DNA from 3 places in the Caballeronia sp. ATUFL_M2_KS44 genome. Region 2 is predicted to be linked to each of the others. Evidence: predicted binding sites of a transcription regulator. Region 2 holds the regulator's gene; each other region holds the start of a gene.

Region 1 (8,083 bases), on a different contig from region 2:
GCGAGTCCCGCCGCGAGTCCCCACCACAAGCCCTTCGCGCCGAGGCCGAAGTGGAACGCGAGCGCATAGCCCGTCGGGAACCCGACGCCCCAGTAGCCGAACGCCGCCGCGAGCATCGGCACGCGCGTGTCCTTCAGACCGCGCAGGCAGCCGGAGCCGACCGTCTGCATGCCATCGACGATCTGGAACACGGCCGCCACGCCCAGCAGCGACGCCGCGAGCGACACGGTGTGCGCGTTGGCGGGATCGTCGAGATGGAGATACAGGCCGACGATCGCGTGCGGCGCGGTAATCAGCACGAGCCCTGAGCACATCATGAAGCCGACGCCCAACGCCAGCGCGACGAAGCCCGCATGCCGCGCGGCGACCGGCACGCCCGCGCCGACCCAGTAGCCGACGCGCACGTTCGCCGCCTGGCCGATGGCAAGCGGCACCATGAACGCCACCGACGCGACGTTCAGCGCGATCTGATGCGCGGCGAGCGGCGCTTCGCCGAGCAGGCCGACCATCATGCCGGTCGCGAGAAAGAGCGTGGATTCGACGCCATACGTGATCGCCACCGGCCAGCCGATGCCGAACAGTTCGCCGAGCAGCGGCAGATGCGGACGCGCCGCCACCACGAAATGCCGGTAACGCGGACGCAGATGCAACAGCGCGACGAGCGCGAAAGCCGTCAGCCACACGGTGATGGTCGTCGCCGCCGCCGAGCCGACGAAGCCCTCGCGCGGCAGGCCGTATGCGCCGTGAATCAGCCCGTAGTTGAGAAAGCCGTTGACGAACACGCCGCCGATCGACACCCACAGAAGCCGCTTCGCCGCGCCGATCGCGGGCAGGAACGCACGCATCATCCCGATGCCGATCAGGCTGCCCGGCGTGCCCCAGCGCAGCATCGCGCAATATTCGCCGACGTTGCGCGCGAGCGTCGCGGGTTCGTGGAACGCGAGCAGAATCGGCTCGGCGTAGCTCAGGAGCACGAACGCGGGCACCGCGAGCAGCACGGAAAGCAGCAGCCCCGTCCAGTAGATGCTGGGCACGCGCTCTTCCGCGTTCGCGCCGCGCGCATGCGCCACCGATACGCTCACCGACGTCAGCACGCCTTGCAGCAGCGTCACCACGACGAAGAACAGGTTCGCGCCGAGGCCGCCGGCCGCGAGCGCGTCGGGGCCGAGCGAGCCGAGCAGGATGGTGTCGGTGACGCCCATCGCCATTTGCGAAAGCTGCGCGATGGCGAGCGGCGCGGCGAGGCGCGCGGTATCGACGGCGTGGCGCGAGAGCGTCGGCGGCCCCTGATGCGCGTGTTGCGCGTTCTTCACGCGCGTGGTGTGCGATTGCATGATCGAAGGAAACTGAGCGGGAACGGGCGGCAACGGCCAGGCGCGGTCCACGCTCGAAAGGCTTGAACCGGGGCGCTGAAACCCGAACGAAAGACGACTAGCTTATTGCGTGGCGCGCGGCATGTCGATGACGCGTCCTGTTATGGCCGGGTTTTGACAATCCGGCGGCGCTTTCGCGCAAGCGCTGCGCTCACTCGGCGGCGGGCGCGCGCACGCGGATCTTCTGCCCGTCGAGCATCACCACCTGGCCCGCGCGGATCTTGCAGGTCTTGCGCAGTTCCACTTTGCCGTCGACGGTGACATCGCCCATTGCGACGCGCGCCTTCGCGGAGCCGCCGCTGTCGGCCAGGCCCATCAGCTTGAGCAGGTTGTGGAGTTCGACGAAGTCGCCCGTGAGGGTGAAGTGAAGCTGGGGCATGGCGGGCGGGGGAGAGCGGTGCAAAGACAGCCATCATAAATCATCGGGTACGCGTCGTGCTCCTGCTTCGTGGACCGCGAACGATCGAACGGAAAGCCGGTTCGATCCATTCAGCGGCGGGACCGGCGGGAAATGTAGCCAAGTGAAACGGTCGGTAACAGTGACTGATTTCGTGAAACTCGACGGGTGATCGCCCGGTCTCTCAGTTTGATCGATGCAGCTTCGGTCATCTTCGAAACGACAAGCGTCGTGCGCTGCGCTTCTCCTGAAGCCACGCGTTCGCGCTACCAAAAGAGAGGAATCGCTCATGACTAAGGCTCGAATTCTGATGATCAGTACCGCTTTCGCGGCCCTCGCCACCACTGCCGCGCACGCGCAGACCGCCCAGCCGATGCAGGCCGCGCCGGGCGCCGACGCGCAAGGCCAGGTCTCGATGCAGGCCCAGCAGCCGATGTCGCCGCCGCCGCAGAACATGGTCGCGCCGGCATCGCAGGATCCGCTGGTGCAAAAGCGCAACGCCGACGCGCAGGCGAACGCGGAATATCGCGCGTCGAAGAAGGCATCCAAGGCCGAAATGAAGGCCGCGAACAAGGAAGCCAAGGCGCAATACAAGCAGCAAGTGCGCAACGCGAAAATCAACAAGAAGGCCGACAAGGAAACCGCGAAGGACGATCTGAACGCCGCGGCCGACCACGCGCCGAAGGATCAGGGCGAGCAGCACTAAGCTGCCGGACTGAGACAAGCCGCGAGGCTCCCGGCCGGGACTTCGCGGCAGCCACCAACGGGAGGACACCATGACACGACGCACGAATGCACTGCTGGCCGCGCTCGTCGCGGGCGCGCTGGCGAGCGTGAGCGCGGCATCGATCGCGCAAACGGCCAACGCTCCGGCGACGCACGCCGACAAGAAGGCCGCGAAGAAGCAGGCCGAAGCCGACAAGGACGCCACTGTCGCGCAGGCGAAGGCCGACAAGAAGAAGACGGAATCGCAATCCGAAGCAAACGAAGCCGCAGCGGACGCGAAGCTGAAGGACGCCAAGAAGGCGGACTGACGCGTGTGATTCGACGCAGAGACGGCCCGGGCCAGTTGCCCGGGCCGTTTGCTTTTTAGGGCCAAAAGGCGAGCGCCGACAAAGGGTTGCACGCGCGCATTGTATGGATATACAGTGTCGCGTCGCTTCCATCCGCCGTCCATTCCCGTGCTCACCGTTCCCGACAGCCCCGCCGACACCGCCGCCGACACCGCCGCCGATGCGCCGCCCATTCAGGATCGAGCCGCCGCAGCGTATCTCGCGAAACTCAACGACGCGCAGCGGCAAGCCGTCGAATTCGGCGTCGACGAACCCGGCCGCTGCGGCGGGCCGCTGCTCGTCATCGCGGGCGCGGGATCGGGCAAGACGAACACGCTCGCGCATCGCGTCGCGCATTTGCTGGTGAAGGGCGCGGACCCGCATCGCATTCTGTTGCTCACGTTTTCGCGGCGCGCGGCGCTCGAAATGACGCGGCGCGTGACGCGCATCGCGACGAACGCGCTCGGCAACAAAAGCGCCATCGCGCAGGGCCTGACGTGGTCCGGCACGTTTCACAGCGTCGGCGCGCGGCTCTTGCGCGATTACGCCGATATCGTCGGGCTCGCGCCGTCGTTCACCATCAACGACCGCGAAGATTCCGCCGATCTCATGAACCTCGTGCGGCACGAACTCGGGCTGTCGTCGAAGGAAAAGCGCTTTCCGGCGAAATCCACGTGCTTCAGCATTTACTCGCGCGTGGTCAACACGGGCGCGTCGCTCGCGACCGTGCTCGACCAGTGGTATCCGTGGTGCCGCGAGTGGGAAGCCGACCTGAAGCGCCTGTTCGCCGCGTACGTCGGCGCGAAGCAGTCGCAAAGCGTGCTCGATTACGACGACCTGCTGCTCTACTGGTCGCATCTCGCGGCCGAGCCGGCGATTGCCGCAGATTTGTCGAGCCGTTTCGATCACGTGCTCGTCGACGAATATCAGGACACGAACCGCCTGCAGGCCACCATTCTCCTCGCGATGAAACCGGACGGGCGCGGCCTGACCGTCGTCGGTGACGATGCGCAGTCCATCTATTCGTTTCGCGGCGCGACGGTGCGCAACATCCTCGATTTTCCACAGCACTTCACGCCGCCCGCCGCGACCGTCACGCTGGACCGCAATTACCGTTCGACGCAGCCGATTCTCGAAGCGTCCAACGCGGTCATCGGGCTCGCCGCCGAGCGCTACACGAAGGACTTGTGGACCGACAAGGCATCGGCGCAGAAGCCGCGCGTCGTCGCTGTCGCGGACGAGGCGGATCAGGCGCGCTATGTCGTCGAGAAAGTGCTGGAGGCGCGCGAGGGCGGCATGAAGCTGAAGTCGCAGGCGGTGCTGTTTCGCGCGGCGCATCACAGCGCGACGCTCGAAATCGAGCTGACGCGCAAGAACATTCCGTTCGTGAAGTTCGGCGGACTGAAGTTTCTGGATTCGATCCACGTCAAGGACGTGCTCGCGGTGCTGCGCTGGGCCGAGAATCCGCGCGATCGCGTCGCGGGCTTTCGTGTCGCGCAATTGCTTCCGGGCGTCGGCCCGGCGATCGCGGGGCGCCTGCTCGACAGCGTGAGCGCGCCGGACGCGGTGGCATCGAACGCAATCGCGGGCTTTCAGGCGCCCGCGCGCGCGAGCGAAGACTGGCCGCGTTTCGTCGCGCTGATGGCGAAGCTCTGCGGGCGCGAGTCCGGCTGGCCCGCCGAGTTCGAAATGATCCGCCGATGGTACGAACCGCACCTCGAACGCAATCACGAGGACGCGGCCATCCGCATCGGCGACGTGATGCAGATGGAGAGCATCGCGTCCACGTATCCGACGCGCGAGCGCTTCCTGACCGAACTCACGCTCGATCCGCCCGACGCGACGAGCGACGAATCGGGCGTGCCGCTCATCGACGAGGACTATCTGATTCTGTCGACCATCCACTCGGCGAAGGGCCAGGAATGGCGCAACGTGTTCGTGCTGAACGGCGTGGACGGCTGCATTCCGTCCGATCTCGGCACGGGCAGCGAAGAGGAAATCGACGAAGAGCGCCGCCTGCTCTATGTCGCGATGACGCGCGCGAAGGAAGACCTGCACATCATCACGCCGCAGCGCTTCTACGTGCACAACCAGACGAATCTCGGCGACCGGCACGTGTGGGCGCAGCGTACGCGCTTCATCCCGCCGCATCTGATGCAGAACTTCGAGGCCGCCGCCTGGCCGCCGGCGCCGGTTGCCGCCGCGCCGACGGCAGCGGGGCTCGCGGCCGCCGCGAAAGCGAAGATCGATATCGCGGCGCGGCTGAAGGGAATGTGGGAGTAGGGCGCGGGCCGCTCAGCGCGACGCCCGCGTGGGTTTCGGCACGCGCGGCGCGTTGCCGAAAATGCTTCGGAGCCATGCGGCGAAGCGCGTGAAGCCGTCGTAAGGCTCGTCGATGAAAAGCTCCGGCCGCAGCGACCGCAAATATTCGAGCAATTGCTGCGCTTCCTGCTTCTGCACCGATCCGTAGAAAATCGCGAGCCGCAGCAGCGCGCGCAGTTCGCCGAGCTTCTCGCGCGCCGCCGAGCCGACGTTCGCTTCCACCGCGATCTTCCCTTCGTACACGCGCTGGCGCAGCGAATCGGCGAGACGCCACGCGGGCGTCTGCATCTTTTCCTCGACCTCGCGGATATCCGCCGCCGCCGACTTGATCTGCGACGCGAGCACGTCCACTTGCGATTCGTCGCCCTTTGCCTCGGTGACGATCGCCGTCGCCCACGCACGCGACGCCTTCAGCAGATCCTCGGCGCTCCAGTCGGAACGGATCGCGAACGCGAAGCCGTGCTCCGCCGCCTGACGGATCAGAATTTCGACGACGTCCGGAAACTCCTTGTCGAGCGCGCGCTTCGCCCACGCGTACTGGCCGTGCGTGAGCATGCGCTGCACGGCTTGCTCGGTGAGCGGCGTGTCGTTGTCGAGCAGCTTCGCGCGCAGAAAATCCTCGAACGACGGCGTGATGAACTGCGGATCGAGCTTGAGCGAAAGACGCAGGAACGCCTCGAAATCGCGTTGCAGCGAAGCGATCGTTTCGTCGCGAAGCGAAAGGGTGATTTGACGCATGTTGGTTTCCGGTTCCGCGCTGGGGTGGCCTGGGCGGGAAATGCTGTCGGCCCGCCGCAAAAGCGGAAGGCCATTCGTTTCTGATATCGGCGCGGGAGCCGGAAACTTGAGGGGTATTTGAAAGGCGCGAGGCTGCGATGTCTAGCGCAGCACGACCAGTTGCCAGAAGAAGAACACCGCGAGCGACACGGCGATGGTCAGCAGCGCGCGCCGCGTCAACGCGCACACGATAACCGCGACAGCCGCCGCCACGAGCTGCGGATTGCGCCACGTGATTTCCGCGCCGTTGCCGTGCGGCGAGACGGTCATCGGCACGATGATCGCGGTCAGCACCGTCACCGGCACGAAGCCGAGCGCGGTCCGCACGACGGGCGGAAACGCGAGCCGCTCGCCGAGCACGAACACGGCGGCGCGGATCAGATAGGTGACGAGCGCCATTCCGAGAATCAGCACGACATAGTTCATTGCGCGCGCTCCTTGTCGAGGCGAGGCTTCGCTTCGAGCATCGTCAGCATCATGCCGACCGCGACGCCCACGAGCACCGCCGCCAGCAGCCCGAGCTTGTACGGCCAGTCCTGCCACGCGAACGACAGCACGCCCGACGCGAGCGCCGCCGCCACGAAGCGCAGCGCGACGAGCTGCGGCACGATGATCGCGATGAACGTGGCGACCATCGCGAAGTCGAGCCCGAGCGATTTGAGCCCCGGAAACGCCGCGCCGAAGAAGAGGCCGACGAGCGTCCACGCCTGCCAGTTCAGATACATCGCGACGCCGGAGCCGAAGAAGTAATGCGGGCCGATCTCGCCCGCCGCGCGCTTCTGATAATGCGCGTACGCGACGGCGAAGACTTCGTCGGTCATGAGGCCGGCAAGCGCCCAGCGCCAGCGCGCGGGCAGATGCGCGACGTAAGGCGCGAGCGTCGCGGAATAGAGCACGTGCCGCAGATTGACGACGAAGGTCGTCGCCCAGATCACCGCGAAGCTCGCGTTGCCCGCGATCATGCCGGCCGCGATGAATTGCGCCGATCCCGCGAACACCGCGAGCGACATGAACTGGCCGTGCCACAGCGCGAGCGGACTCGCGGTGACGAGCGTGCCGAAGATGACGCCGAACGGCGCGGCGCCGATCATCATCGGAATGGTGTCGCGTGCGCCGGCGGCGAATTCGTTGAGGGCGTTGGGCGATGCTGCGGTCAAGATTGTTTCCTCCTGCTGGCCGGAAACCGTTCCGGCCGATACGACGTGATGGCGGAGGATAAGCCAACGCCGCCCTTGCTGGCTTGTACGTTCTTGCGGTCGCGTCGTGGGAAAACTAGCGCCAGCGTCCCGGCGCAACGCCGAACGCGCGCTTGAAATGCCGCGTGAAATGACTTTGATCGGTGAAGCCGCTGGCCGCCGCGACATCCGCGATGGACGCCCCCGCGCGCAACGCCGGCAACGCCCGCACGATGCGCAACTGATTGCGCCACGCGTGCGGCGCAAGCCCCGTCTCGCGCGTGAAAAGCCGCGCCGCATGGAACGTCGAAAGCCCGACCGTGCGCGCGAGTTCCGTGAGCGTGACCGGTTCGAGGATATCGTCGGCGAGGCGGGCTTTCATCGTGGCGACGCGCGCGGCGTCGGCGGCGGGCGGCGCGGCCGATGGCCTCTCGAGCGCATGGCGCGCGAGCAGCGTGCTGACGGCATCGACGAGCGCGGTTTCGGCGGCGAGCGGATCGGCGCGGTCGCCCGCGTTTTCCAGCGCGCGATGCGCGATCACGAGGCGCCGCGCCAGATCGGCATCGCGGATGATCTCGGCGGCGAACCACGGCGACGCGGCGCGCGGCGACATCTCGCGCGCGATGCCTTCGACGAACGGCACCGGCAGATAGAACACGCGATACCGCCATCCGGCATCGACGGCACGCGCGCCGGTATGCAGTTCGCCCGGATTGATGACCGGCACCGAGCCCGCTTCGGCCACGTAGCGCGAGCCGCGATAGTCGTAGCATTCCGCGCCCGCTTCGATGACGGGCACCGTGTACGCGTCATGCCAGTGCGGCGTGAACTCGTGGTCGTAGTACTCGGCGGTGACCATGTCCGCGTCCGGCACGAGCGGCGAGCGCCAGTAGCGTGCGGCGTTGGAAAAGCGCGGAGCGTTCATGGCGTGGCTCGGTCGAAGGCGAATCGTTCAGTTTACAACTTCGCCGGCCCGCGAGCCGCGCT
Region 2 (8,083 bases):
GCCGACAACGCGCGCCGCGCGAGATCGAAGTGCGTGTCGTTCGGCGTGGCGATGACAATGCACGCGATGTCGTCGATGGCGAGCAGCGCATCGAAGTCGGCGACGATTTGCGCATCCGGATAGTCGGCCTGCGCGCGCTCGGCCTGGCTCGTCGCGATGGCCGCCACGCTCGCGCGTTCGCAATGCTCGATGACGGGCGCGTGGAACGTCGCGCCGGCAAGTCCATAGCCCATCAGGCCGACTTTCAGTGCTGAACTCATGTGGGCATCATCCTGTGGTGAATCGTGAATCGACTCGACATTGTGGCACGCGCCCGAAACGCCGCCACCATGAAACGAACGAGGGCCAAAACCCGCCGCGTTCTATCGTGTTAACATCGCGCTCTCGAATTCGCCGCGCGCGTGCATCGTCTCGTGCGCGGTCTCGCAGTCCATCAGCGGCGGTGTTTTTTACCGCTCGCCGCTCGCCTCACTCTCCAAAGTCCAGAACGATGTCCGCAGGTCTCAACGCCGCGCAAAGCGAAGCGGTGCGCTATCTCGATGGTCCCTGTCTCGTGCTCGCCGGCGCGGGCAGCGGCAAGACGCGCGTGATCACGCAGAAGATCGCGCATCTGATCGAAGGACGCGGCTTCGAGCCGAAGCACATCGCCGCGCTCACCTTCACGAACAAGGCCGCGCTCGAAATGCGCGAGCGCACCGCGAAGCTGCTCGAAGGCAAGACGCTCACCACGCCCGGCAAGGAAGGCCGCAAGGTGCCGGTCAACCAGTTGACCATCTGCACGTTCCACTCGCTCGGCGTGCAGATCATGCGGCAGGAAGCGGAGCACGTCGGCCTGAAACCGCAGTTCTCGATCATGGATTCCGACGACTGCTTCGGCATGGTTCAAGAGCAGCTCGGCACCACGGACAAGGGCTTGATCCGCAAGATCCAGTCGATCATCTCGCTGTGGAAGAACGCGATGGTCTCGCCCGATCAGGCGTCCGTGCTCGCGAGCAACGAGGACGAGCATCAGGCGGCGATCGTCTATCGCAGCTACGCCGCGACGCTGCATGCGTATCAGGCGCTCGATTTCGACGATCTCATCCTGCGTCCCGCGCAACTTTTCGCCGAGAACGAGCAGGTGCGTGAGAAGTGGCAGAACCGCCTGCGCTATCTGCTGATCGACGAATATCAGGACACCAACGCCTGCCAGTATGAATTGCTGAAGCTGCTGGCCGGCCCGCGCGCCGCGTTCACGGCCGTGGGCGACGACGATCAGGCCATCTACGGCTGGCGCGGCGCGACGCTCGAAAATCTCGCGCAGTTGAGCAAGGACTTTCCGAAGCTGCACGTCATCAAGCTGGAGCAGAACTATCGCTCGACGGTGCGCATTCTGACGGCGGCGAACAACGTCATCGCGAACAATCCGAAGCTCTTCGAGAAGAAGCTGTGGTCCGAGCACGGCATGGGCGACACGATCACCGTCACCGGCTGCAACGACGAAGAGCACGAAGCCGAATCCGTCGTGTTCCGGCTGTCGGCGCACAAGTTCGAGCGGCGCGCAGCGTTTCGCGACTACGCCATTCTGTATCGCGGGAATTTTCAGGCGCGCATTTTCGAGCAGGTGCTGCGGCGCGAGCGCATTCCGTATGTGCTGTCGGGCGGGCAGTCGTTTTTCGATCGCGCGGAGATCAAGGACATCATTTCGTACTTGCGGCTGATCGCGAATCCCGACGACGATCCCGCGTTCATCCGCGCGATCACGACGCCCCGGCGCGGCGTCGGCAACACGACGCTCGAAGCGCTCGGCGCGTTCGCGGGCGCGGCGAAGGTGTCGCTGTTCGAAGCGGTGTTCATGGGCGGCATCGAGGCGCGGCTGTCGGCGCGTCAGGTCGAACCGCTGCGCACGTTCTGCGAGTGGATTCGCCGCCTGTCCGACCGCGCCGCGCGCGATCCGGCGACCACCGTGCTCGACGACATGATGGAAGCCATCCATTACGAAGCCTATCTCTACGATGCCTTCGACGAGCGGCAGGCTCAATCGAAATGGCAGAACGTGCTGGAGTTTTGCGAGTGGCTGAAGCGCAAGGGCACGAAGCCGGAGGCGTCGCCCGAAACGGAACAGACCGGCTACGACACCGCCGACGGTCTCTCCGACGACGGCAAGAATCTGCTCGGCCTGATCCAGACCGTCGCGCTGATGTCGATGCTCGAAGGCAAGGACGAAGATCCCGACGCGGTGCGGCTTTCGACGGTGCATGCGTCGAAGGGGCTGGAGTATCCGCACGTGTTTCTGGTGGGCGTGGAGGAAGGCATCATGCCGCATCGGGGGAATTCGGACGATGACAGTCCCGTCGACGATGCGCGCATCGAGGAAGAGCGCCGGCTGATGTACGTGGCGATCACGCGGGCGCAGCGCAGTCTGCATCTGAACTGGTGCAAGAAGCGCAAGCGCGCGCGGGAGACGGTGGTGTGCGAGCCGTCGCGCTTCATCCCCGAAATGCTGCTCGACGATGCGCCGCCGCCGACCGCGGAAGAAGCGCCGCTGTCGCCGAAAGACCGGATGGCGATGCTGAAGGCGATGCTGCAAAAGGGCTGATCGACGCCCGAAAAAAACCCTGCGACGCGTGATGCGTGCGCAGGGTTTTTTCTATCGCCGCGACGTTACTTCGACGCGTTCACCATGTAATCGACGGCGGCTTTCACGTCGGCGTCCGGCGCATTCGATCCGCCTTTCGGCGGCATCGCGCCCTTGCCGTGCAGCGCGTAGTTGTAGACGGTATCCATCGAATCCTTGAGGCGCGGCGCCCAGGCGGCTTTATCGCCGAACTTCGGTGCGTTCAGCACGCCCGCCGCGTGACACGCCTGGCAGACCTGTTCGTAGAGCGCCTTGCCCGCTTGCGATGCATCCGCGCTTTGCGCGCCCGCAGCCGGAGCCGATGCCGTCTGCGGCACGGACGCCAGCGCGGCGACGGCGGCAGCGGCCTGCGCGTTTTCGGTGGCGCCCGAAGCAGCCGCCGGAGCCGATGCCGATCCTGGAGCCGACGCGCCCGTCGATGCCGCCGCGCCCGATGCCGGTTGCGCCGGCTCCGCGAACTTGCCGCCGCCGTTGTTCGCCATGTAGACGACGGCGCGCGCGATTTCGAAGTCGCTGTAATCGTCGGGGCTGGTGCCGCCGCGCGGGGGCATCGCGCCCTTGCCGTTGAGCGCGTTGTGCAGCAGCGTGTCGTAGCCTTCGCCGATGCGCGGGGCCCACGCGCCGGAATCGCCGAATTTGGGTGCGCCGGCTGTGCCTGTCGCGTGACAGGTGGAGCAGACGGCCTTGAACACTTCCTCGCCGGTTTTGTAGACGCGGGGCGCGTTGGCGTCGCGGATATCGACCTTCGCGGCGGGCGCGATGCGCTCGACGACGGAAGCGTCGATGTTGGTGCCGGCGCCGGTGCGCGTCGAGGAATCGACGTAGACGGCCAGCAGAATGATGATGGCGACCGGGATGCCGAACCCCGCGATCACCGCCGCGATGAGTTGGCCGGGCGTTCTGATCGGGGCTCCGTGGGGGGCTTCGCTCATGCTTGTCTCGTCTCCCGTTTTTTGATTGAGTCGGTTCAGACAGCGTGACGGCTACGGCTTTGCCCTTTGCGTCGCCAAGGGCACGGTCGATTATAGACGGAACGTTTAACGGAAGGCGCAGGGGCGGCGAGGCGTGTAGCGGGCGTTTACCCGCATTTTCGCCGATGCCGCGCGGCCCGCCGAACCCTGCGCGATGGACGGATCTGCGGAAAACAGGTATTCTCTCGGATTCGCATGGGTCTTGCTGTCGCCTTTCGGCACCTGCAAGCAAGGCCTTCCGCCGATGCGCCCGTAGCTCAATGGATAGAGTACTGCCCTCCGAAGGCAGGGGTTGCTGGTTCGATCCCAGCCGGGCGCGCCATCTTTGTCGTGCAACAGCCGACGCGCTGACCACCAGTTGCCAACAACCCGAGCGTAAACCTGCATCGCTCGTAAACCAACAGCGGCCGAGTCACCCAAGACCCCAGCCGCCGCGCCAAGCCACGAAACCTGAGCTAAAAGCTCAAGCCTCCACGCCCGTCCACTCCTGCTCCCGCAACTTCGCCCGCAGCCGCGCCACCGCCTGGCTATGCAGCTGGCACACGCGCGACTCGCTCACTTCCATCACCGCGCCGATTTCCCGCAGATTCAGCCCGCGCTCGTAATAGAGGCTCATCAGCAGCTTCTCCCGCTCCGGCAAGCGATCGATCGCCTCGATCAGCGCGCCGCGCAAGCTATCGTCGAGCAACGCCGACAGCGGGTCCGACCGATCCACGCAGTATCGATCCAGAAACGGCTCGTCATCCGCCGAACGATCGAAGTCTTCGTAATAGATCAACTGGCTGCCGTGCAAGTCCTGCAGCATCGACTGGTACTCGTCGAGCGGCAACTGCATGTGCTCGGCGATCTCCATCTCGCTCGCCGACCGGCCGAGGCTCTGCTCGACCTTGTGCACCGCCGATTCCACCTCGCGCGACGTCTTGCGCATGCTGCGCGGCAGCCAGTCGTTCGCACGCAGTTCGTCGAGCATCGCGCCGCGAATCCGCTGGCTCGCGTACGTTTCGAACTGCGCGCCCTGATCTTCCTTGTAACGGCTCGCCGCATCCATCAGGCCGATCATGCCGGCCTGAATCAGATCGTCGAGATCCACGCTCGCCGGCATCTTGGCGACGAGTTGCAACCCCAGTCGACGCACGAGCGGCGCATAGCGCGTCAGCACGTCGGATTGCGAGAGTTTGCCTTGGGCGTTGTACATCTGGGTCACCTTTGTCTTGATCACATCGACGCCGTACTGCTCAATGCATGGCCGGAAAACGCCGGCGCTCTGCGCACCGTTTCCCGCCCGCCCTTGTCAGACTCGCCAACCAAAAACCGCGCATCGTCTCCGGCTTCCGCGTCGCGCGCACCAGGCGCGGCCCGCATCGGCCAGTGCAGAAGCTCCGCCGCGATCTGGCGGTAATCGCGTGCCGCAGCCGTAGCCGGAAACGCTTCCACCGCCGAGCGCGAGAGCTCCCTCGCCCGAGCGACGCGCGCATCCTCGGACACATATCCCGCCTGCACGAGCGACACAGCCAGATACCGGCTCGCCACACCCGACAGGTTCTCGAACGCGACCGCCGCATCGGCCGGGTTCTGCACATGATTCATCAGCACGCGGAACTGGCCGATCGCATGCGCGTAATGCAGACGCTTCATGCACGCGTACGCCTCGGTGATCGCCGCCGCGGCCACGCGCGTCACGATCAGAAAGTCATGCGCCTGCGCCGCGAGCGACGACAACGCGCCATGCCGATCCAGCTGCGCATCGATCAGCACGATGTCCGCCGGGCCGTCGAGCAGCGCGCGACACTGCGCGGCATCGTGGCTCACGCGTTCGTCGCGGGGCGCGGCGATCAGCGAAAAGCCGAGCGGCGTGCGCGTCACCACGTCCTGCGGCGCTTGCCGTCCGGACATCACCGCGGCGAGCGCCTGCGAATCCGAAAGCCCCGCCATGCGCGTCACCGATGCGCTGTTCTGCCGCTCGTCGATGACGAGCACATCCTTGCCATGCACGGCGAGCGCCGCGCCGAGATTCACCACCGCCGACGTGCAGCCGATGCCCGCCGGTCCGCCCGCGACCGCCACCACGCGCGAACCTGCACGCGTGAGAAGCCGTCTCAGGCCTTCAGCCTGGTCGAGCACGAGCTTATCCAAAGCGAACCTCATGAAGTTCGGCCGTCGCGCGCGCGGACAATGCGGAGAGCAGTGCCGGCACTTCCTCGTCCTGCGGCACGAACGGCGAGCCGTCGCGCGGAATGCAGAACGCACTCTTGATCAGAAAACGCTTGGTCGCGACGTACAGGTTCTCCGGCACCTTCTGTCCGGTCGATACGTAATGCACCGGCAGCTTGTAGCGGATGACCGTGTCGAGCACGCCGCCGAGATTCGTCGCTTCGTCGAGCTTGGTCAGAATGCAGCCGGCGAGCGGCGGCTGATCGACCGCGCTCTTGTACGCCTGCACGACTTCGTTGAGCGTGTCGCCGTGGCTCGTCGCGTTGAGCAGCAGAATGCGCTGCACCGGATGACCCGCGCCGCACAGCATCGAAATCTGGTCGGAGACCATGCGATCGCGCTGGCTCATGCCGATCGTGTCGATCAGCACGATGTGTTTGTTGCGCAGTTCGGAGAGCGCGAGTTGCAGGTCCGCCGCGTCCTTCACCGCATGCACCGAGACGCCGAGAATCTTGCCGAAGATGCGCAGTTGCTCGTGCGCGCCGATCCGGTAGCTGTCCGTCGTCAGAAGCGCGACCTTGCTCGCGCCGAAGCGCATCACGCAGCGCGCGGCGAGCTTCGCGGTGGTCGTCGTCTTGCCGACGCCCGTCGGGCCCATCAGCGCGAACACGCCGCCGCGTTCCATCAGCGCGTCTTCGCTCGCCATCACCGGCAAATTCGATTCGAGCACCTGCTGCACCCATTCCATCGCGTGCTCGGCGCTTTGCATTTCCGGCATGTTGTCGATGACCATGCGCACGAGTTGCGCCGAAAAGCCGGCGGCGAAAAGACGCTTGGTCAGCACGGCGTCGCTCGGCGTGCGGCGCTGGCGGTCGCTCCAGAGCAGACCCGAGAAGTGTTCTTCCATCATGGCGCGCATCGACGAAAGCTCGTTCATCACGGTTTCGTTGACGACCTGCTCCATGCGCGCACGGATCGCTTCCGTGACGACAGCCGCCGCGTTCGCGGGCAAGCCATCGAACGCACCTTCCGCCGATACAGCCGGCACGTTCACCGCCGGCGATGCGTCCACTTGCGGCGCGCTCGCGTTGATCTTCTGCGCGGCGCGGCGTGCGGCGACCTGCGCGGCTTCGCGCGCCCACTCGGGCGTGTCGATCTTCGCCGGCGCGGGCTGGCGCTGGGCGTGGATCGCGGGTTCGGGCTTGTCGATGGCCGGTGCTTTCGGCGCGACGGGCACGCCGAGACCGCGCGCAATCGCCGACGATGCCGACAGCGGCCGGCTCGACGGCGTCGCGGCCTGTTCGGCGATGCGTCGCGCATGCTCGATCAGCCACGGATTCGAATCGGCCATCGTGCGCGATGCGTCATCGGCGGGCGATTCGTCGTCGGCGTCGGTATTCGCGCCGAACACGGACGAGAACACATCGCCGCTTGCATACGGATTCGACGCGGCCGGCTTGGCCGCAGCGGCCGCCGCCTGCGCGAGCGCGGCGCGCGGCGTGGCGCTTGCAAACGGCGCGGGTGCCGATGCGGCCTGCTCCGCTGCGGGCGAAATGGACGCGATATCGCTGTCCGCGACGCCCATGATTTCAACGGAACCGTCGTCGAGGGTACGGTTCGACAACACGATTGCATCGGGGCCGAGCGCTTCCCGAACCTGTCGCAGTGCGTCGCGGCTGTTCGCGCCAATGAATTTACGAATGTTCAAACTTGCCCCCGATGAGGAATAACTGCGATCTTTGCGAGGCGGACGCCGCCGGATGTTTCGTCGTGTCCGCTTTTCAGTGAAGCCATTATTGCGAACTTGAGGCCTCGCCTATCGCTGGATAAAGGGTGTGAAAAAGGGGTATTTCGGCTGATGGACGGCAGCGACGCGTTCGGCGAGCGCGTCGCGGAAAAAGATTCCGCTTCCGGCGGCGTCCACGGCGGCGCGTCGCGGCGTAAGCTGTAGGGCGCTCGCGCGGCGCGCAGCCGCGCCGGAAGAACCGACAACCCGCTTTCACGCGACCCAGGTCAGCGACGCCGAGCGCTGGCCGGCACCGACAGGAGACTTTTACGCATGGCGTCCGATGTTTCCCCCGCTTCGACCGCTTCCTCTCAAACCACCGGCGCGCGTCTCGTCGTCGATGCGCTCGTGCATCACGGCGTCGAGCGCGTGTTCTGCGTGCCCGGCGAGAGCTTTCTCGCCGTGCTCGATTCGCTGCACGACGAGACCGGCCAGATAGAGACCATCGTGTGCCGCCACGAGGCGGGCGCGGCGAACATGGCCGAAGCGGTCGGCAAGCTGACCGGCCGGCCGGGCGTCGCCATCGTGACGCGCGGCCCGGGCGCGACGCACGCGTCC
Region 3 (8,083 bases), on a different contig from region 2:
GCTGCCCGTGCCGTACGAAAGCGACGAATCGACGCCCGTGCCCGCCGTCACCGAAATCGTGTTCGCGGCGCCCGTGTTCTTCGACGCGAGCACGAGATGCTGGCCGTCCGTGCCGGTCACGATGGTCGCGCTGATGCCGGGGTTGTCGCTTGCCGTGTTGATCGACGATGCGATGCTCGACAGCGTGTTGGTGCCGTCGAGCGTGAGGTTCATCGAACTCGATCCGAGACTCAGCGTCAGCGTGCCGGTGCCGAACGTGTCGGTGGCGGCGTGCGCCGTCGACGAAATCTTCTGCGCGCTCGCCACGTTGTTCACCGTGATCTGATACGAACCCGCGACCGCGCTCGTGCCGGCGGTCGCCGTGAGTCCGCTGCCGCTCGCCGTCGCCGTGTACGCCGCGAGCGCGGAGCCGTCGGCCAGGCCGGACAAGGTGCTTTGCATGGAAGACAGCGCGGACTTGATCTGCGAGACGGCGGAGAGCAGCGTGTTGTCGCTCGACGTCTTGTTCGCGATCTGCGTGGCCTGGGCGGTCGTCTTGGCGGTGACGAGCGAAGAAACCAGCGACGAGACATCCAGACTGGAATTGGTCGCGCCGCTGATGATGGACTGCGCTGCAGCGGCCAGCGTGGCGCTGACGTCGGACGAACTCGTGGTCGAGGTGGTGGTGGTCATCGGATGCTCCGGACAGACTGCCTATATTCAAGTTGCGAGCTTTCGTGAGCGGCGCATCGAACGTCTTCGCGCCGGGCGCGCCGCTAACGAAAGCTGGGAGGCAAGCCTCCCAGTCGTGCAAAAACCCCGCTCATACCGCAGCGGGGTTGATGAGTGCGCTTAGCCGAGGAGCTTCAGCACTTGCTGCGGCATCGAGTTCGCTTGCGCGAGAACCGAGATGCCCGCTTGCTGCAGCACCTGCGCCTTCGACAGGTTCGCCGTTTCTTGCGCGAAGTCCGCATCGGTGATGGCCGATTGCGCTGCCGACAGGTTGGTCGACTGCGATTGCAGGCTGGTGACAGCCGACGTGAAGCGGTTTTGCTCAGCGCCGAGGGTCGATTGCAGCGTGTTGACCGTGTTCAGAGCCGTGTCGACATAGCCGATCACGTTCTGCGCGCCGCTTGCCGTCGAGATGTCGACGCTGACCGAACCGAACAGGCCGGTCGAGCCCATCGAGACGCTGCCGAAGTCGACGCTCAGCGTCTGGTTCGCCACTGCGCCGATCTGGAACGACACCGACGAAACCGAACCCGACAGCATGGCCTGGCCGTTGAACGTCGTCTGGTTCGCAACGCGGTCCAGTTCGCCGAGACGCTGGGTCACTTCCGTCTGGAGGTAGCCGCGCTGCGTGTCGGAGAGCGAGCCGTCGGCTGCTTGCACGGCCAGCTGGCGGATACGTTGCAGGTTGTCCGTCGTCGAGCTGAGGCCGCCCGAAGCCGTCTGGATCATCGAGATCGCGTTGTTCGCGTTCGACACGCCCTGGTTCAGCGCGTTGACGTACGACGTCATGTTCGTCGAAATCGCGAGACCCGCTGCGTCGTCAGCCGCGCTGTTGATGCGCTTGCCCGACGAAAGGCGGTTAATAGCCGACGACAGCGCGCTTTGCGAACCAGCCAGGTTCTTTTGCGTAGCTTGCGACAGCGTATTGGTATTGATGTTCAACATGACTTGAATCCCTCTTTAAAGTGTGGCGCCTTTAAGGCTTACATCAGTTACGGCGTCGCGCTGTTTAAGAAGTTACGCTGACCGCCTTACCTTAGGTTATCGGGCCGCCCGAAAAAAACTTTAGGGGGCTATTCGATGCGTTGCGCAGATTCGCGCGGAAGGCCGCAGGAAGCGGCTCTCGGCCCTTCCTGCGGTAGTTGGATGGATTACGGCGGGGAAAGAAAGGTTACAGCGCGTGAGGCATTTGCGAGACGGCGGCTTTGGCGAGCGGACGGAAAATCAGCCGCACGACTTGCGGTGTTTTTTCAGTGGCCGCGGGCAAATAAATCAGTCCGTTCGGTGAAACCTGATAAATGCCGGGTTCACGTTCTTCCATGCCGTCGAGAATGATTTCGCTGCCGGCTTCGAGCGTGCGCTGCCGATCGAATTCGGCATTCGAATCCAGATACTCGGCTGAAAACGTCGTCGCCGATTCGAGCTGCATCCAGCTCAGTTCGCGTCCGATCATCAGCGCGGTATCGAATTGCGAGCGCGGCAGCACGACCGAATAGAAGCCGTCGTAAGTCGCACGCGCCGAAACGTTCTGCGTCGCGCTTTCGTTGCCGCGCACGAAAAGCGCGGGCACGTCGAGCCGCCGGTACGACGTATCGTCGACGGTGAAGTCGAGCCGGTGACGGCGCAGCGCCATCAGGAAGATCGCCTGGTCGATGCCCGCATAGCGCATCTCCGACGGATAGCCCGTTCTGAAGCCCTTGCCGATGCTGCGCATATAGAACGGTCCGCGCTGACGCAGGCCCTTGATGCCGGCATCGACGTTGGCCACGTCGAACGCGATATCCGTGCCGACGTTCAGCTCGAACAGCGACTTCGCGCTGCGCGTGATCTCCTCGTGCTCCGGCAGATACACGAGCCGCGCCAGTTCGATGGCCGCCGTCACGCGCAGCCGTTCCGGCGTGAGTTCCGGCAGGTGAATGGCGGGCGTGGCTTCGACGTCGCGGATGAATCGCAGGCAGGATTCCTGGATGACCTTCGTCGTGTCGAGCTGCATGCTGCCCTTCTTGACGTCGGCGAGAATCGGCGTGCCGTCCTCTTCGTAGGCGATCACGCTGCCCGAGTTGACCGCGCACATCTGCTCGAAATCGCCGATATGCGCAATCAGCGTTTCGACGACGTTTTCCTCGGTCCAGCTCGAATCGATGAGCGCCTTGCGGTCGAGGTGCGAGCCCGGCGAATCGAGCGAGGCGAAGTATCGGCCGATGACTTCCACGTCGAAATGACGCTTGAAGACATCGCGGATGGCGTGCTGGATCGTGCCGTAATAACCGAGGTCCGCGAGCACGAGCGTATCGCCGCGCGCGAGGCCGACCGTGTTCTGCAAGTGGCGGAAGAGCCGCGCGCGCAGCGCGTTCGACTGCTGGATGATGATCTTCTGCGTCGCGCGCTCGGAAAGCAGCTTGCAGAATTCCTGCGCCGCATGCTTCGACTTCGTCGCGCGCGCGAGCACCTTCTTCTTCAGCTCGGGCGGCATCAGCATCTGATCGCAAATGACATGCAGCGGATGCGACGCCGCGTTCTTCACGAGATATCGCTGGATGCTCTCGGCGCTATCGAACGACACGGCGACCGCGGTGAAGCGGCTCAGATACACCGGCGCGCCCATCGATTCGTTCGACATGGCTTCGCACGCGAGCCGCACGAGATGGCCGTCGCGCATGAGAAACGCGAACTTGTGCGGCTTGCCGCTCGCGTTCAGTTCGCGATGCTCGCCGAGCACGAAGCGCGCGAACGCATAAATGATCGGCCCGAGCGCCCAATAACCGACGCGTTCGTCCGCGCTTTGCTCCACGGAAAGCTGTTGCGCCTTCATGCCGTGAAAGAGGCTCGGCGCGGCTTGCGTCGAGCGGATCGCGGGAAACAGAAGACGCGCCGCGATGAGCCGTTGCCGTTCCGCCTTCGCGGCTTCACCGTCGCGCTGCAAGAGATGGATACACCCGATGCCGAGCGACGCCGGCACGGCATAGTCGGCCACGGGGTTGTCGCCCGTATGCAGAATGTCCGACGGCGTCATGCCGAGCCGCGCCATGACTTTCGGCCACAGCCCGTTCGACTTGCCGAAGCCGAACGCGGACGAACAGAACACGTGATCGATCAGCGTTTCGAGTTCGGGCGCGGTCGCGTAGAGAATGCGGCGCAGTTGCGCTTCGTTGTAGTAAGTGTCGCTGACGATCGCCACGGCCAGGCCGCGCGCTTTCGCTTCGCGCATCAACGCGAGAACGGGTTCGAACGCGAAGCCGATCTCGATTTCCTTCTGGACTTCGCGCTCGGCCAGTTCGCGCACGATCAGCTCGTCGGCGCCCGGCGCGCATTGCGCGTAGATTTCTTCGAGCGAGGCTTCGGACGTGCGGTCCGTGAACGACCGGTTCGTGCGCGCGAGCGATTCGGCCTGCGCGCGCACGCGAGCGCCGATGCGATGCGCGACGAAGAGCGGATCCTCGGCGAGCGCGTAGTAGACGTCGCTCGGCTCGGCCACGCCGCGCCAGAAGATCGTGTCGAAACAGTCGAATGTGGCGATCTTGCGGCCGTCGAGTTTGGCGGACCACGCCGCCATCAGGTCTGCCGCCGGAATATTGCGGTCGCTCATGTTCAGGATGCTCCTCGGACGCCGATGCACTTCCGGTCCGGCGTCGATTGTTGTCGATTAGTGTCGGTTAATGTCGATTGGTGCCGGATCAGAGCGCGTGCACGCCGATCACGGTGAGATAGTTCGCGAGGCGGTTCTCTTCCACGCGCGCGAGCAGCGGATTGTTGTGATACGGCGCGAGAATCTGCGCGATCGCCTCGAGGCACGGATGCGTGCGCTCGATCAGCACGGCGAGGCCGAACACGAGCGGGATCACCGCGTACACATAGTCGGCGTCCGACTGCGCGATGAAGTCCTCGAGCGCGGTCAACACGCCATTGCGCGGGCCGCCTTCCTGGTCCGCGTAGGCGAACGAACCTTCCGGCGAGCCGAAGCCGCCGCGCACCTTGCCCGGATAGCCGAGCGTCACGCCATTGCCGTAGCTGTACGGCTGGCGGAATTCGGCGGGGATCGCATCCGGGTTGTAGTACTGGTCGCGGCGGCCGGCGGGCCAGCAGACATCGTGCATGAAGGCGAGCACCGGCTTGCCGTCGGCGTGCGAGCGCTCCTCGATCAGCCGCAGTTCGTGGAACACGGTGTACCAGTTGTGGTCGCCGTCGATGAACCACGCGTCCACATCGGCGATGCGGGGAATCGCGTCATGGCTCATCGCGCGCTGCAGTTCGATATGCGACGTGCTTTCGATCCACTCCGTGGCTTCCGGGCGCGGCATCGGGTCGATACAGGTGAGGGTGGCGTGGTGGGCTTCGGCCCAGTCGGACAGAATGCGGGTGTTGCCGCCGAATTCGAGACCGATTTCCGCGATCTTGCGGGGCGCGCAGATATCGAGAATCGGAACGGTGATCGGCGCGAACTCGGCCATCGAGTAGATCAGCAAATTGCTCATAAGCGGGGCCCTTCGGGCTTTGAGAGACTTTTTGGGACTGATGCGATGTTAGGGGAAGCCCTGCAAACGAAAGTCTCGAAAAGGGGCCGCTTTTCCCCTCAGTTTTCGCCTTAAGTTCGGCGCCTCCCTGCCGCCCGGCGCGGCCGGCGCGCGCCTGCAGCCGCGAAGGACCGCCTGTATCATCGTCGGGACGCATTTCCTCAACGGAGCGCACTCATGCAAACCCGCAGCATCGGCACATCGGATCTCAAGGTCGCGCCGCTCGTGTTCGGCGGCAACGTGTTCGGCTGGACCGCCGACGAGCGCACGTCGTTCTCCATCCTCGACGCCTTCGTCGATCACGGCCTCAATTTCGTCGATACCGCCGACGTCTACTCCGCCTGGGTCGACGGGCATCAGGGCGGCGAATCGGAAGCGATCATCGGCAAATGGTTCAAGGAAAGCGGCAAGCGCGACAAGATCGTGCTCGCCACCAAGGTCGGCATGCTCGGCTCGCGCGCGGGGCTCTCGGCGGCGAACATCGCGGCGGCCGTCGACGATTCGCTGCGGCGGCTCAAGACCGACTACATCGACGTCTATTTTTCGCATCTCGACGACGAGAAAACGCCGCTCGACGAGACGCTCGGCGCGTATCAGAAGCTCATCAAGGCGGGGAAGGTGCGGGTGATCGGCGCGTCGAATTACAAGGGCGCGCGGCTGGAAGAGGCGCTGAAAGTCGCGAAGGATTCGGGGCTGCCGGCGTATCAGATTCTTCAGCCGGAGTACAACCTGTACGACCGCGAAGGCTACGAGACGGATCTGGAACCGGTCGTCGAGAAGCACAAGATTGCCGTGGTCACGTATTTCAGTCTTGCAAGCGGCTTTCTGTCGGGCAAATACCGGTCGAAGGCGGACACGACGCAGGCGGCGCGCGGATCGCGCGTGGAGAAGTATCTGAATGACCGAGGGCTGAATATCGTCGATGCGCTCGTCGAAGTGGCCACGCGCAACAGCACGACGCCCGCGACGGTCGCGCTGGCGTGGATCATCGCGCGGCCGAGCGTGACCGCGCCGATCGCGAGCGCGACGTCGGTGAAGCAACTGGAGAGTCTCGCCGCCGCGACGCGGCTTCAGCTTTCCTCCGACGACATCGAGACCCTCGACGAAGCCAGCGCCTGGCAAAAATAAATCTGTTGCATCAAAGAGTTGGCGTGCTTCCAAGAGTTGGCAGGGGCGCGGTGTTCTGGTAACATCGCGCCCGAATCGAGAAATGTGCCCGATTTTTTGCCTTCGCCGCTGAAAATGACAATGTCAACCAGCCGTGGCGAACGGCTCAGAAATGCGCGTTCAGGAAACTCCCGCGAACACGCATGCCGCTCCCGCGGTCGAATCTCAACTCTCTCTTTTCCGGCCTCCGTGGCCGCTTTGCTCGTGTCCGCCGCGCTGCGCTTTGTTGTGCTGTGTCGTGTCCGGCGGACGATCGGAGTGCCGGCGCGCAGCGGATTTCCGTTGCGCACTTAGAAATACGTTTAGCAAACAGGATTTACATGACCACTATCGTCCTCAAAGAAAACGAGCCGTTCGACGTCGCCATTCGCCGCTTCCGCCGCACGATCGAAAAGAACGGCCTGATCGCGGAACTCCGCGAGCGCCAGTCCTACGAAAAGCCGACCACCGCACGCAAGCGCAAGAAGGCTGCGGCTGTTTCGCGTCTGCGCAAGCGTCTGCGTAGCCAGATGCTGCCGAAGAAGATGCACTAAAGCGTCTTCGTCCGGGCTGGAATTCAGGCCCGGAAAGGCAAAACGGCGGTGCGACCCGGAAAGGGCGCACCGCCGTTTTTCATTGTGCGTCGTAAATCTCCGATCGACGCGTCAGACGAACGCGTGCCGTCTGCCCAGCGCCGCGAGCAAATGCGGCCACTCGTCGACGCTGGCGTCGTCGTGAACCTGCTCCAGTTCGATCAGCAGGTCGATGACGTTCGGATCGTACGCATTCACATTCGACGCATACAGCGCGCGCAGCAGCTTGCCGTCCTGCGCATGCCGATAGTACGAAATGCCGACGCCTTCGAGATCCGTTTCGTAGACATCGTCCCTCACGAGCGATCCGATCGCGCACTTGCGGCCATGCGCGCTACGCAGCCGGCACGAGCCGTTGTCGTCTTCGGACACCGCGCGCTGCGCCAGCAAATGCTCGCAGACGCGTTCGTAGATGTCCTTCGGGCTCAGCATTCTGATAGGGCTCAACATACGGCACCCGCAGGCTTACGCAGCCGTTTTCAGAAGCTCGGCCGAGAGGCCGAATTGCCGTGCGATCGAAGTCAGGCGTTCGCGCCATTCCCATTTGCCGAAGACGTCGTGAACGTTCTGCAGGCAGGAGAGCAGCTCGACGGTGTTGGGATCGAACACGTTGATGCGCGCGCGCAGCAAGGCACGCTTGAGCGCCACGACGCCCACATCCATGTACGCCGGCACCGCCTCGGGCGGCTTGGCGATATAGCGGATGGGCACGCCTTCCATCGCCGTGACATAGTCGCGCGGCTTGATATAGCTGCCGACCGGGCAGCCGCCGCAGTATCCGCGGTAAGCGCCGCCGCCCTGGGGCAGCAAAGCCGCTTGCCCCTGCGCGAAAAGATGCTGTACCGCGTTGTTGAAAATCTCCTGATGCGTCAGGAAGTTCAAGCTTTTCATGATCTTTCTCCCCTGCGCCCCTGCGCAGCGGCCATGCGTTGAATTTCGAGCAACCTGCACCTGCGGCGTACGGGCGGCGCATTCGCCGTCCGCCAATGCTTCGAGCACGATGGTTTTCCCGGCCGTGGACACCGCGGCAACTTCGGGCGTCCTGTACTCGCGGCGGATCTCTCCACTCAGTGAACGATCCGCACACCGTTAGTTATAACGGCTCGGCTCGGTAAAAAGGTG

What was found. The regulator FliA, encoded in region 2, starts transcription of late flagellar genes. The targets are predictions, from matches to a motif close to CTAAAGTTTNNNNNNNNNNNGCCGNTA.
Region 1: NCR39_RS09690 (DUF4088 family protein) is a predicted target of FliA. The motif match lies at 5,967-5,993, and genes of this name have one in related genera.
Region 3: NCR39_RS00420 (flagellin domain-containing protein) is a predicted target of FliA. The motif match lies at 1,754-1,780, and genes of this name have one in related genera.

Annotation. Positions count from the first base shown of each region.
Region 1 is NZ_JALQEA010000016.1:277,664-285,746, reverse strand. Features, by position in the region: gene NCR39_RS09715 (MATE family efflux transporter) at 1-1,334, opposite strand, end outside; gene NCR39_RS09710 (RNA-binding S4 domain-containing protein) at 1,525-1,752, opposite strand; gene NCR39_RS09705 (hypothetical protein) at 2,060-2,476, shown strand; gene NCR39_RS09700 (hypothetical protein) at 2,547-2,804, shown strand; gene NCR39_RS09695 (ATP-dependent helicase) at 3,015-5,105, shown strand; gene NCR39_RS09690 (DUF4088 family protein) at 5,118-5,882, opposite strand; gene NCR39_RS09685 (AzlD domain-containing protein) at 6,024-6,347, opposite strand; gene NCR39_RS09680 (AzlC family ABC transporter permease) at 6,344-7,015, opposite strand; gene NCR39_RS09675 (helix-turn-helix transcriptional regulator) at 7,194-8,021, opposite strand; gene NCR39_RS09670 (CreA family protein) at 8,083-8,083, opposite strand, start outside.
Region 2 is NZ_JALQEA010000028.1:193,814-201,896, forward strand. Features, by position in the region: gene NCR39_RS13520 (oxidoreductase) at 1-260, opposite strand, end outside; gene NCR39_RS13525 (UvrD-helicase domain-containing protein) at 491-2,578, shown strand; gene NCR39_RS13530 (c-type cytochrome) at 2,644-3,549, opposite strand; tRNA gene NCR39_RS13535 (tRNA-Arg) at 3,835-3,910, shown strand; gene NCR39_RS13540 (RNA polymerase sigma factor FliA) at 4,052-4,783, opposite strand; gene NCR39_RS13545 (MinD/ParA family ATP-binding protein) at 4,804-5,721, opposite strand; gene flhF (flagellar biosynthesis GTPase FlhF) at 5,714-7,447, opposite strand; gene NCR39_RS13555 (thiamine pyrophosphate-binding protein) at 7,799-8,083, shown strand, end outside.
Region 3 is NZ_JALQEA010000006.1:86,084-94,166, forward strand. Features, by position in the region: gene fliD (flagellar filament capping protein FliD) at 1-672, opposite strand, end outside; gene NCR39_RS00420 (flagellin domain-containing protein) at 832-1,656, opposite strand; gene NCR39_RS00425 (HAD family hydrolase) at 1,883-4,297, opposite strand; gene NCR39_RS00430 (class I SAM-dependent methyltransferase) at 4,386-5,183, opposite strand; gene NCR39_RS00435 (aldo/keto reductase) at 5,400-6,350, shown strand; gene rpsU (30S ribosomal protein S21) at 6,710-6,922, shown strand; gene NCR39_RS00445 (hypothetical protein) at 7,034-7,393, opposite strand; gene NCR39_RS00450 (hypothetical protein) at 7,427-7,852, opposite strand.